3 regions of the Pseudoalteromonas sp. SG44-5 genome follow, and region 1 is predicted to be linked to each of the others. Evidence: predicted binding sites of a transcription regulator. Region 1 holds the regulator's gene; each other region holds the start of a gene.

Region 1 (4,296 bases):
ATTCTAGTAAAAGTGCGGTATCACAAGGAGCTGTTTTTGCCAGCATGCGCCTAACTTGAACAAACTGACCACTATTGAGTGACTTGGTCACTTGTTGTAATTGTTGTAGTGGGTAGTCTTGTTCGAAAGTTTCGGGCATTGGCGTCCTTAATTTATTTTTATAACGTTAGGGAAGAAGTTAGTCATTAACTTCGTTCAGTTTATCTTACTTTTTTTAGCCAAACTAGCTTAAGGTTTCACTAACCCTATATTTTAGCTCGTTTACTTGGTTTAAATAAAGTGCCTACTATTCTTGTTCGTTAAAGCGCTGCGCTATTAATTGGCCAACGGCATGTAAAGCATGCTCTGCATCGGGTCCTTCGCACACTACTTTTACTTCTTTACCTTGGCTGCTTTCTAGTAACATTAAAGCCAGTACGCTATCGCCAGCGGCTTCTTTTTCATCTTGAAATAAGGTAATAGATGCGTCAAATTGTACCGCTAATTGTGCTAATACGGTAGCAGCTCTAGCATGCAGGCCTAGCTTGTTTTTTATTAAAAATGTATTTTCTAAGCGCATAAGATACTCTACTTAAGCTGAACAGATGATTATTTAAATTGAATTATTTTTCTTGCTCGCGATGGCGAATTTTTACATTAGGGTGAGACATAGCAAAGCTTTCACCAATTGTTTGCGCTAAATAAACTGAGCGGTGCTGACCACCAGTACAACCAATAGCAATGGTTAAATAACTGCGATTATTACGCTCTAGGTGTGGTAACCACGTTTGTACAAAGGTTTGAATTTGCCAAGTGAATTTTTGCACAATACTATGACTAGCTAAATAATCTTTTACTGGTTGATCTAATCCAGTTAAAGGCTTGAGCTCCGGTTCCCAGTGTGGGTTTGGTAAAAAACGCGCATCAAAAACATAATCAGCACCTTTGGGAATACCATGCTTAAAGCCAAACGACTCAAAGGTAATGATAAGCTGTTTGTCTTTTTTACCGAGTATGGTTTCACGCATAGATTCAGCAAGTTGATGCACACTTAAATCGGTTGTATCAATGACATGATCAGCCCGCGTTACGAGTACATCGAGTAATTCTTTTTCTTTTTTTATTGCTAAATCTAGCGGTAGCGAATCAATCGAAAGCGGGTGCAAACGACGTGTTTCTGAATAACGGCGGATTAACGTTTGATCGTCGCTATCTAAATAAAATAACGTTGGTTTAGCAAAGTCGGGCAAGTACTCAAGGATATCGTTAAACTGCTGCTGGTCTTTAGGCAGGTTACGCACGTCTATACTAACGGCTATTTTATCGTAGTTATCAGAGACACTGCGCACTAATGAAGGCAGCAAATTTACCGGAATATTATCTACACAATAGTAACCTAAATCTTCTACAACACGTAAAGCAACTGACTTACCAGAACCTGAACGGCCACTTATAATAATTAATTCCATTTACCACCCCTTTATTAGTAACTAGGATTGATCCAAAATAACTTGGTATAACGCTTCATCAGACTTTGCCGCACGCAATTGCTTACAAAACTCTTTATCGTTTAGTTTATCAGCTATTGTGGCTAGTGTTTTCAAGTGCTGCTGGTTATCGCCATCGGGCACTATAAGCGCAACAAAAATATCAACTGGACGATTATCAATTGCATCAAAATTAATAGCGGTTTCGCTTATTAAAATTAAGGCAAGAGGCTCTTGTGCCCCGCTCATACGGCCATGTGGAATTGCTATTCCTCGGCCAATACCGGTACTACCTAGCTTTTCTCTTGCCAATAAAGCAGTGAGAATATCTTGCTGAGGTAAATACGGCATTTTTTTATGCGCGAGTTCACTGATGAATTCTAAAATTCTTTTTTTACTATTAAAAAGGACCACAGCTTTGCTGCAGTCCTGGCATATAAGTGAGCTTAATTTCATAGTGTTAGTGTCGAGCAAACTTCTCTTTGTGTTTAATTACTTGACGATCGAGTTTGTCAATCAACGAGTCAATGGCAGCGTACATATCTTGGTGTTCGGTCGATGCAAATAGCTCAGCGCCACTTACAAAAATTGTTGCTTCAGCTTTTTGACTTAATTTTTCTACATCGAGAATAACATGCACATTAGTTATGTGATCTGAGTGTCTTTGCAGCTTTGCAAATTTATTATTTACATAGTCTCTTAATGAGTCTGTAATGTCTACATGACGACCAGTTAAGTTTAGTTGCATCAGCATTTTCCTCTTTGTTGTACGTCTTAAATCAAGCTTTTACGTTGATTCGACGGGGGAATAGCCAGAGATTCGCGATATTTTGCAATTGTCCGTCTAGCTACTTTAATTCCTTGCTCAGCCAATATATCTGCAATCTTGCTATCACTCAATGGTTTGGCTAAGTTTTCTGCAGCTATCAACTTTTTAATCAGGGCACGTATGGCAGTTGATGAACATTCGCCACCATTTTCGGTGCTTACATGGCTTGAAAAAAAGTACTTAAGCTCAAAAATGCCACGTGGAGTGTGCATATATTTTTGCGTAGTGACCCGTGAAATAGTCGACTCGTGCATTTCAACTATTTCGGCAACATCGTTTAATACCATAGGTTTCATGGCTTCTGGGCCATGTTCAAAAAACGCTTGTTGCTGCTTAACAATACAATTAGTTACTTTCAGGAGTGTTTCGTTTCTACTTTCTAGGCTTTTAATAAACCATTTAGCTTCTTGTAAGTGCGAGCGAATAAATTGGCTGTCACCGCTGGATTTTACTGTACGAGACATAGCCGCATATTGGCTGTTAACACGTATTTTTGGCATGCTATCAGGGTTTAGCTCTACCACCCAGCGGCCTTTTATTTTTTTAACAGACACGTCAGGTATAACGTATTCAGACTCTTCTCTGACAATAGTATCCGCAGGCTTAGGATTAAGCGTATGAATAAGTGTCATTATTTCTTTAAGCTCTTCTTCTTTGAGCTTAGTTTTTTTCATTAACGTACGATAGTCGCGAGCAGCGAGTAAATCGATATGATCAGTTAACACCATTTTTGTTTCGTTAATATAAGGGGTGTCTTTATCAAATTGATTTAATTGAATGCATAAGCATTCTTGCAAGCTGCGAGCTGCAATACCAACAGGATCAAATAATTGAATGCGCTTTAGCACTGCTTCTATTTCATCTAGTTCTACTTCGTGTTCGTCGTCAGTTTCTTGGTTAAAGCTTGCTAAAAGGTCTTCGCAACTGAGGGTTAAAATACCAGAGTCATCTACGGCTTCAACGATAGCTATGGCAATAGCTTCGTCGGTAGGGCTAAAAGGGGTGAGCTGTAATTGCCACATTAAGTATTCATGCAGGGTTTCGGTTGATGCACCTTGATAAATAGATTCATCTTCAGGCATTGGCCCTGATGAAGAGGCAGGCGCTGCGCTCATATATTCATCCCATGATACATCCATGGCCATGTCGTCGCTTATGGTGTCTTTATTTAGTGCTTCACCGCTATCTTGCTCATACTCGCTTGGGGTGTCGTCAGCAGAGGCGCTAACAGTAATGTCATCTGCTTTTTGCTCGTTTTTACCTGCTGATTCTTCCGTGTAATCTTGTTCATCAACTTCAAGTAATGGGTTGCTATCAAGTGCTTCTTGTATTTCTTGCTGGAGATCCAAGGTACTAAGCTGCAATAAGCGAATAGCCTGTTGCAGTTGCGGAGTCATTGTAAGTTGCTGGCCCATGCGCAGCTGTAATGATTGCCTCATTTATCTCTAACAATCCTTATAAATTGATATGATTAATCTTAGCAGATGCTTATAGTAATAACATAAATATTACAGTTTGAACTGCTCGCCTAAATAAACATCACGTACTGTTTTATCGTTTAATACAAATTCAGGAGTACCAGATGCAATTAGCTCCCCATGAGAAACAATGTAGGCTTTTTCACAAACATCAAGGGTTTCCCTTACATTGTGGTCGGTAATTAGTACGCCAATACCACGATTTTTAAGGTGTTCTATAATTTTTTTAATATCGAGTACTGAAATAGGATCCACGCCAGCAAAGGGCTCATCAAGCAATATAAATTTAGGATCTGCAGCTAAAGCACGTGCTATTTCTACGCGGCGACGTTCACCACCAGATAGCGCCATACCTAAGCTGTCGCGAATATGTTGCAGGCTAAATTCGTCCAATAAACTATTTAGGGTTTCTTCCCTGGCTTGTTTATTTAGTTGCTTACGCGTTTCTAAAATAGCCATTAAATTTTGATACACAGTGAGCTTTCTAAAAATAGAAGATTCTTGTGGTAAATAACCAATACCT
Region 2 (4,296 bases), on a different contig from region 1:
CACTACATTTTGACGCACTAGGCCGCCATTTTGTAAATCAGCTAGCTTTAAACCATTGCGGTTATCATCAAAGCCTCCCTCGTTAAACTCTAACGTAAAGCTATCGCCTGTTGCTGGCGAGCCTTCAATATCAAAATCAAAGCCATAACCGTCATAAGGAGCACCAAGGCCAGCCAAAACATTTTTACCTGGTGGTGCAATAGTAATTGGCACATTGGCACCGTTTCCATCGCTAATTAAGTAATCATTTGTACCCGCTGCTTTAACAATGGTTATATCTCCATTAGCGAGTGCAGGAGGAGTCGTAGTTGTAAAACCACCAGCGGTAACACTACTCACACTGCCAGCAGAAATAGCGCCGCTACCGGTATTATTAACCCCATCGGCGGTGCGTATTGGCGATGCTAACGCTAGGTCTTCACCGCGCCCAGTTGTTAGCGATATATTTGCTGCGGCTTCTGAATTGAGCTTAATTTGAAATTTATCGCCTTCATTACCAGCACCAGCCATAGTTAACTGCAAGCCAAATAAATCAACACCAGGGTTATTTGCCGAGTTAATTTCACCGCCTACAAATGTTGCTGTTGTAGCGGCGCCTAATGGCTCGCCTTTATTATCTACTGGCTGAATACTCACTTCGTTTGGATTTGCGGTATAAGTCACAATAAAATCACTGGCAGGTAAATTACTGCCTTTGCCGGGCTCTACTGTTGCACTAACACCCGCACCGCCGGTATTAGCTTGATAGGCAAACCCTTTTGCCGTAGGTATATTGAATATATCGCCACCCAATTTACCGTTAGCATCCATTCCCAATTGATTTTGCTGATTAAATGCATCAGCCAACGCTAAACCCATTTGGCCTATTTGATTTTGTGCAGGTACTAAAATATCGTCTCTGAAGGCAAGTAAACCACCTATTTTGCCTTTTAATTTACTGGCATCAACTTCAAGCGGCACAGCTTTGCCGCCATTTACATCTAAGCGCAGTTCTTTAAAATTTGGATCGGGGTCGCCGCGCATCGAAAACAAGTTAAACGAGCCGTTTTGCATTACAACCGCTTCACCGCTGCCCATAAAAACGAGCTTTTCACCATTAGGGCCGTCAAGCGTTTCAATGTCGATTAACTCTGATAAATCGCGAATCGCTTTATCGCGCTCGTTATATGTGCCGCTTGCAGCAGATGCGTTGTTAGTACCATTAACACCAGCAATTTGTTGGTTTAACGATCCTATTTTTTGAATTAAGGTGTTGGCTTCATCGGAGAATATTTCGAGCTGCTCATTTACAACATTTTTTTGATCCAGCACTATTCCCGACAACCTATCCATTTGGCTTATTAAGCTGTCGGCGTTAGTCATTACTAACGAACGTGCAACCGTTGACGATGGCTGATTAAGCGCTTCTTGCACGTTATTAAATAGCGAATTAATACCGGTCGATAAGCTATTCGCTTCTTGCGAAAATAACGTATCGACCCGGTTTGCTTCACTTACAAACTGATCAAAAAACGTTTTATTTGAGGTGTCTCGGTTTAATTGTTTTTGTGCAAATTCATTAAGCAATCTGTAAGTATTACCTTTGCCAACTTGATTGCCGATCATGGTGCCATGCTCTGTACGCTCGCGCACATAGCCATCGGTATTTACATTAGTAATATTTTTACTGGTTGTTTGCAACAGATCAGTGTTTGCTCTTATTCCTGAATTAGCAATGTTTAATAAATTAAACGACATGTTACTTTACTCCTTGGCGGATCACGTTTGTTGCAATATTTTTAAGCTCGCTACTGTTAAGTACGCGCTTTATTTTATCCGCATAATTTGGGTCTGTTGCATAACCGGCTTGTTGTAATGAGTCTAAAAACACTGCCGGTTTGGCGGTATTTTGTAATGCTTGTTGATAGCGTGGATTTTGAGTTAAAAAATCAACAAAGTCGTTTACGCTGTCTTTTATTGAGTCGTAAGCCCTAAAACTGGCTTGTTTTTTAACTGCAGCGCCTTGTTCAAACTCTAAGGTTACTTTGTTAGCTTTTTCGCCCTGCCAGCTTTTATCTGACTTAATATTAAATAAGTTATTTGAGCTGTTACCGTCGCTTTTATTAATAATATGCTTACCCCAACCGGTTTCAAGCGCTGCTTGAGCCACCATAACGGCTGGGTTTAAACCAATTTTTTTAGCCGCTGTTTTAGCATGCTCCCATACCGAACTTACAAATTCTTCGGCCGTTTCAAAGTTTGGCTTAGCTACTTCTGGCTTTTCGGTGTTCATAGCGCTTTTATCTACAGGCTCAGTTACGGCTTTTTTACGCTGTTGCTGCGGCAACTCTATGCCAGCACGCTGATCGCTTAAAAGATCGTTACTGGTTCTGAGTACTGAAGCTGGGGTGTAATTTTTTGCCGTAGGAGAAAGTTGCTGCACTATTAAGTCGGCAAGCCCTAATGAGCCATTAGACGAGAGCTCTGATGAAAGTTGCTGATCGTGCATTTCTTCAAAAAACTTTACGCTACTTGAATTTAATGGGCTTTCTTTGTCTTCGAAGGCTTCGCTGGCTTTGCGCATGCTTTTAAGCAGCATTTGCGTAAATATGGCTTCAAATTGTGCCGCTGCTTTTTTGAGAGCCGCTTTTGAGGCATCACTAGACGCGTCGCCACTGTTTAGGGCATCTTTACGCAAAGCGTTTAAGTTACCTAAATCAAAAAAGTTTTGCTTATCGAGATGATTTGTTTCCATCAGCTTTTTGACACAATAATGAATAATGTATAAAGCAATGCAAAAATTGAGCCAGAGGGGAAGGTGTTAAGCAAAATGCCATCGGTTACCAGCTTTTAAAACTGACCACCGATAGCATTACGTTGTTTTAAATTACAACTAGCTGGCCGTTTATTGCGCCAGCTTCTTTTAGGGCTTCTAGTATTGCCATTAAATCGCCAGGCGCGGCGCCTACTTCGTTTATAGCGCGTACTAGGTCATCTAGGCTCACTCCGGGGTTAAATACAAATGCCCGTGAGTCGTCTTGTTTTATATCTATAATACTTTGCTGGGTAACAACGGTATCGCCATCGCTAAAAGCATTAGGCTGCGATACGTTTAGCTGCTCTGCAATCGTTACTGTTAAGCCACCGTGAGTAATAGCAGCTGGTTGCAACTTTACATTTTTACCAATAACAATAGTACCAGTACGCGAATTAACAATAATTTTTGCCGCTGTATCTGCTGGGGTAAATTCTAGGTTTTCGAGCGTTGATAAGTAAGACACGCGCTGCGAGGCGTCTCTTGGGGCAATCACTCTAATAGACGCTGCATCGAGTGCTTGGGCGCTATTTGGGCCAACTAAATCGTTTATGGTTTTTTCTAATCGCTTAGCGGTAGTAAAGTCTGGGCGATTTAAGTTAAAAGTAATATAGTCGTTTTGCATAAATGGGCTTTTAACTGCGCGCTCAACGGTTGCGCCATTTGGAATACGCCCCACTGTTGGCGTGTTTATAACGACTTTACTGCCATCAAGCCCTTCTGCGCCTAAACCACCTACAATTAAACTACCTTGGCCAATAGCGTATACGTTGCCGTCGACCCCCTTTAAAAAGGTTTGCAATAAAGTACCACCACGTAAACTACCTGCACTACCAATAGATGATACGGTAATATCAATAGTTTGCCCGGGCTTTCTAAAAGGCGGTAGCTCTGCATGCACTGCAACCGCAGCCACGTTTTTAATTTTTGGTTTTAAGCTTGCCGGTAGCGTAATTCCAAAGCTGTTTAACATGCCTTTAAAGCTTTGCTCGGTAAATCGGCTTTGCTCGCCCGTACCAGGTAAGCCAACAACTAGGCCATAGCCTACTAATTGGTTTGAGCGTACGCCCTCAACCATAGACACATCTTTAATGCGCTCGGCCATGGCAGGAAGTTGCCAGCCAAGTAACACCATTAAACAAAAAACTTTAAATACATTCATAATGAATGTCCTCTAAAAAGGAAAAAGTGAGCTACTAAAAAAGCGTGTTAGCCAACCGGCACTTTGTGCTTCTTGAGTTTGCCCTTTGCCCGAATATTGAATTCGTGCATTAGCAATTCTATTTGACTGTACGGTATTGTCTGCAGTTACATCTTCTGGCCTTACTAATCCCTCTAAACGAATAAATTCTTCGCCTGAGTTTAACGTTAGCCATTTTTCGCCGCGAATAACTAAGTTACCATTAGGTAAAACACGCATTACGTTTACCGATATATCACCGGCTAAACTATTTGACTGATTTGATTTTGAGTCGCCTTTAAATGACGCGTCGCTGCCAATA
Region 3 (4,296 bases), on a different contig from region 1:
CACGTTTAAGCGGTAGTATAAATCCTCCCTAAACTGCTGATTTATAATCGCTTCGGGGAGGTTTTTATGAGTTGCCGATACAATGCGAACATCTATGGCTATTTCTTCTTGAAAGCCGACTGGACGTATGGTTTTTTCTTGCAATACGCGCAGTAACTTAACTTGTAAATTAAGCGGCATATCACCTATTTCATCTAAAAATAAGGTGCCTCCCTCAGCTTGTTGAAACAGTCCTTGGTGATCTTTTATTGCCCCAGTAAACGAACCTTTTTTATGACCAAATAATTCTGACTCTAGCAGTTCACCCGGTACTGCGCCGCAGTTTATCGCTACAAATGGGCCTTTACTTACATGGCTATGCTGATGAATAGCTTGAGCTAATAACTCTTTACCTGTGCCGCTGGCTCCGGATATTAATACGTTAACTTGCGTTGGCCCTAGCAGTTTAACTTGCTCTAGCAAATGTAGCATAGCGCCGCTACGGGTAACTATATTGCTAGTGGGTATTATTTCATCGGCATTTACGCCGTGTATTTCTATCGCTTTTGCTAAGCTGTCGAATAACTCGTCTTTATCTATTGGTTTGGTAATAAATGCAAAAATGCCTTGTTTGGTAGCCTCTACCGCATCAGGAATAGAGCCATGCGCTGTCATCATAATAACGGGCAATGCCGGATAGCGGCTTTGCAATTGGCGGTGCAGTGCCATGCCATCCATTTCGTCCATGCGCAGGTCGGTTACTACGGCATCGAACACTTGGCTTTTTAATATTTGTAACGCAATTAGGCCGCTCTCGCAGGTGGTAACCTCGTAGCCTTTTGATTCGATACGAATAGCAAGCAATTTTAATAAGCTGGCATCGTCATCCACTAATAATACTTTTGCACCTTGCGGTTTTATTGCTGGCATAACTACTGCTCCTTAGTTTCTTCGCGTAATAACAGTTGCTGCTCTATGGTTGCTAATGACGAGAGCGTTTGTTGCATTTTATTATTAAGTGCTTGCTGCTCTTTTTTAGCATTTATTTGTAGTGTTACTTGTTGTTTTTGTAGCCATAAATACTGTTTTATATCGTCTGGCCAATAGTAAGCTTGGTCAAGTTTAAGTAACTTACTCATTACCGTATTAGGATCGCTACTAGTGTTTAAACACATAAATTGAAAAAAGTTTTTTAGTTCTTTTTCGCCAACAAAATCTTTGTTATCTGGGGTTAACTTAAAACCACCACATTTATTAGCATGCCAGGCTATTACTTGCTCCGCAGGGGGATACATAGGATCGCTTTTAGGCCGAGGCTTTGGGCTTGGCTGGCTGTTTTTATCGCTCGTTACTTTAGTTTGAGTTTGCGCCACTGGGCTATCAACCACTTGCTGTTGGGGGTTATTAGTTTTGCACCCCGATAAAATGATGGCACTGCCACACACACATAAAATAGCCATTAAACGCGAGGTCATGCTAGTTAACTCCTTGATTTGTTATTATGGGAAGCGTAATTAAAAATCGACAACCTTGGGGTTCATTTTGCTCTATTAATAATTGTCCGTTTAATTGCTCTACTGACTCTTTAACAATAGTTAAGCCTAAGCCACTGCCTTGTAGCGTAACATTTTTGCTATGCTTACCTTGATAAAATGCGCTAAAAACATGTGCTTTTTCGTGCTCTTTAATTCCGCATCCCTCGTCGCTTATCGCCATTTTTAGCTTACTGTGCTCAAAGGTTAACGCTATAGATACTGCCTGCCCGTGTTGTGAAAACTTTAAGCCATTAGAAATTAATTGCACTAAAATCATTTCAATTAACTCCCCAGGTAACGCAAGCGCCTTATTAGGTAAGTTGTTATGCCAAATAAGGGTTTGCTCTCGGGCTGTTAGGCGGTGCTCAAAATGACTATTAATTTTATTAATTAAATGATTAAACTCAACCTCACTTACGCTGTCTTTACTAGTACGAATCGCGTTATAACTAAGTAGGCTGTCAATCATAGTACGAAGGCGCACCATAGACTGGCTAATAAGCTCAAGTACTGCGCGTTGCTCTTTAGTTATAGGGCCAACTATTTCATCGCTGAGCAAGTCGGTGCCCTCGACCATTGAGGCTAGAGGTGTTTTAAGTTCGTGGGTAACGTGGCGTAAAAAGGTGTCTTTTTGCTGCTCAAGTATATGTAACTGAGCTTGCACCCATTGTAATTTATTACCTAATTCAACTAGCTCTGCTGAGCCTTGCACGGCTATTTTTTGTTGCCAGTCACCTTGCCCTAATTTACCAATAATTTTAGTCAGGCTTTTTAAGCGGCCACTTATACGCCACAAAAAACCGCCTCCTACTAAGAGTGTTAGCGGAATTAGCGCCACCAGCCAGTTAATAAATGAAGTTTGTAACTGCGCTATTTCTTTTTGATTATTAGTAATTTGGGTTTCGCTTTTATCGCGTAACCATAAGGTAAGTTCGGCGAGTAAATCGCTAATAGGTAAAAATAAGGCTACCTGCTGTTGTTTTTGTTCAACAAGTTGAGTGTGTGCTAGTTGCAGAGTATTCGTTAAACGCTGCCATTGTGCGGTGTGACTTTTACTGGGCGCTACACGTGTAAGATCTTCAATACTTTGTAGCGATGCTTGCCACTTATCAACTATGAGCGTATCGAGTGACTCACTTTTTAGTACCCAATTTTGCCGAGTAGCGCGCTCTAAACTATTGAGTTCTTGTTTTAAAATATTAAACGATTTAGTTACTTGGTAGTTATTACTAACAATTTGCTGAGTTACAGCTAACTGCTTATTAAGCGCATTTAAAAATACAATAACCACTAACGATAAGGGTAATAACGACAGCAACATGCTCATTACAAACTGGCTAATTAAATTAGGGCGCCAATTAAGTATTGCTTTGTATTTTTCAGCCATCGCTGCTGGCATTGCATCCATCCTTTAGTAACTTTAAACAGCCTATTATTAAGCGTTTAAGTTATACACTAGCTGAATCAATTTATATATCTGTTATTCGTACTGTAAAGCTGCCTGTTGCCAAACAGCAACAACTCAACTCTTTGATTTGTATTGCTTCTTTATTTATAAGCCAAATTTCGTTGCAAAAAACACACAGATACCTGTAAAACTTGCTTAACCTATAACACCAAAAACCATAAGCAACTGAATTTAAAGGATAAAAATAATTGGCATCGTTTTTGTAATAGTTAATCTAAGTTTATCTTATAAGGAAATGACCATGAGTAATCGCTTTTTAATTATTATGCCAATCGTTGCGCTAGGCTTTTTGAGCGCTAACGCGCTGGCAATGGATGTACAAGCTACTTTTAATGAACTTGATAAAGACAGTAACGGTACTCTCAGCGAAGCTGAAGCTGGTGAGGACGCCGTACTTCATGAAAACTTTTCACAAATAGATACTGATCAAAATGGTCAGCTGTCGCTAGATGAGTTTAAACAGTTTATTAAGTAACTAACCTAGTAACAAAAGGAGTTTTTTATGAAACAGCTTATAGCCGCATTTTCGTTACTGTTTTTAGTTATTAGTGCTACTGCCCTGGCTTCATCGTTTAATGCTCGTTTTGCTTTTTTAGATAAAAATATGGATGGAAAAATATCTATTACCGAAGCCAAAAAAGATAAAGAAGTAATGAAACAGTTTTCTGATTTAGATGAAAATAACGATGAAATGATCTCTAAAAAAGAGTTTGAGGCGTTTAAGCCTTAAGTTTAAATTCAAGTTTGGTCTTGTAAAATTAATTAAAAGTATTTGCTATAACCCCTGAGGGAGTGTGTAAATGGATTTAATGTTGGGCGTTAAATTATGGCAAGTACTTTATTTTATTACGAATGACATTAAAATGAGCTTTGCGAAGGAGCACCATGAAGATACGCGCTTGTTTAGTTAGTTGCTTATTATTACTAAGCTTTAATTCATTAGCACTTGATGTAAAGCAACGTTTTGATCACCTTGATACAGATCAAAGCGGCTATTTAATTCACCATGAGCTTGAGGCTCAACCGCACTTACTAAACAACTTTAGCAAATGGGATAAAAACCAAGATAATAAAATTTCATTGGTTGAATTTAAAAATTATCTTACGAATAACCTCTACTGAGTAATTTATGAAAAATATAAGCTATATAGCGCTCGTTGCGCTTAGTATTTGTAGCACACCAAGCTTTGCCAGCAGCAATAACATTGCCAAGCAATTTGAAAAATTTGATCGTAACCAAAACGGCTTATTAAGCCGAGCAGAAACAGCCAGTGACCCTGCCCTATGGTCTCGTTTTGCAAGTTACGATAAAGA

The links. The regulator sigma-54, encoded in region 1, starts transcription at its own class of promoters, with help from an activator protein. The targets are predictions, from matches to a motif close to GTTGGCACGNNNNTNGNNT.
Region 2: flgJ (flagellar assembly peptidoglycan hydrolase FlgJ) is a predicted target of sigma-54. The motif match lies at 2,772-2,790, and genes of this name have one in related genera.
Region 3: H5079_RS07130 (EF-hand domain-containing protein) is a predicted target of sigma-54. The motif match lies at 3,170-3,188, and genes of this name have one in related genera.

Annotation. Positions count from the first base shown of each region.
Region 1 covers NZ_JACJES010000006.1:50,634-54,929, forward strand. The annotation lists gene mgtE (magnesium transporter) at 1-139, opposite strand, end outside; gene H5079_RS08835 (HPr family phosphocarrier protein) at 287-559, opposite strand; gene rapZ (RNase adapter RapZ) at 603-1,448, opposite strand; gene ptsN (PTS IIA-like nitrogen regulatory protein PtsN) at 1,470-1,922, opposite strand; gene hpf (ribosome hibernation promoting factor) at 1,927-2,214, opposite strand; gene H5079_RS08855 (RNA polymerase factor sigma-54) at 2,241-3,734, opposite strand; gene lptB (LPS export ABC transporter ATP-binding protein) at 3,804-4,296, opposite strand, start outside.
Region 2 covers NZ_JACJES010000033.1:3,842-8,137, forward strand. The annotation lists gene flgK (flagellar hook-associated protein FlgK) at 1-1,737, opposite strand, end outside; gene flgJ (flagellar assembly peptidoglycan hydrolase FlgJ) at 1,739-2,734, opposite strand; gene H5079_RS17280 (flagellar basal body P-ring protein FlgI) at 2,862-3,956, opposite strand; gene flgH (flagellar basal body L-ring protein FlgH) at 3,969-4,296, opposite strand, start outside.
Region 3 covers NZ_JACJES010000004.1:99,599-103,894, forward strand. The annotation lists gene H5079_RS07115 (sigma 54-interacting transcriptional regulator) at 1-909, opposite strand, end outside; gene H5079_RS07120 (hypothetical protein) at 912-1,454, opposite strand; gene H5079_RS07125 (sensor histidine kinase KdpD) at 1,456-2,913, opposite strand; gene H5079_RS07130 (EF-hand domain-containing protein) at 3,224-3,457, shown strand; gene H5079_RS07135 (hypothetical protein) at 3,485-3,712, shown strand; gene H5079_RS07140 (hypothetical protein) at 3,868-4,104, shown strand; gene H5079_RS07145 (EF-hand domain-containing protein) at 4,112-4,296, shown strand, end outside.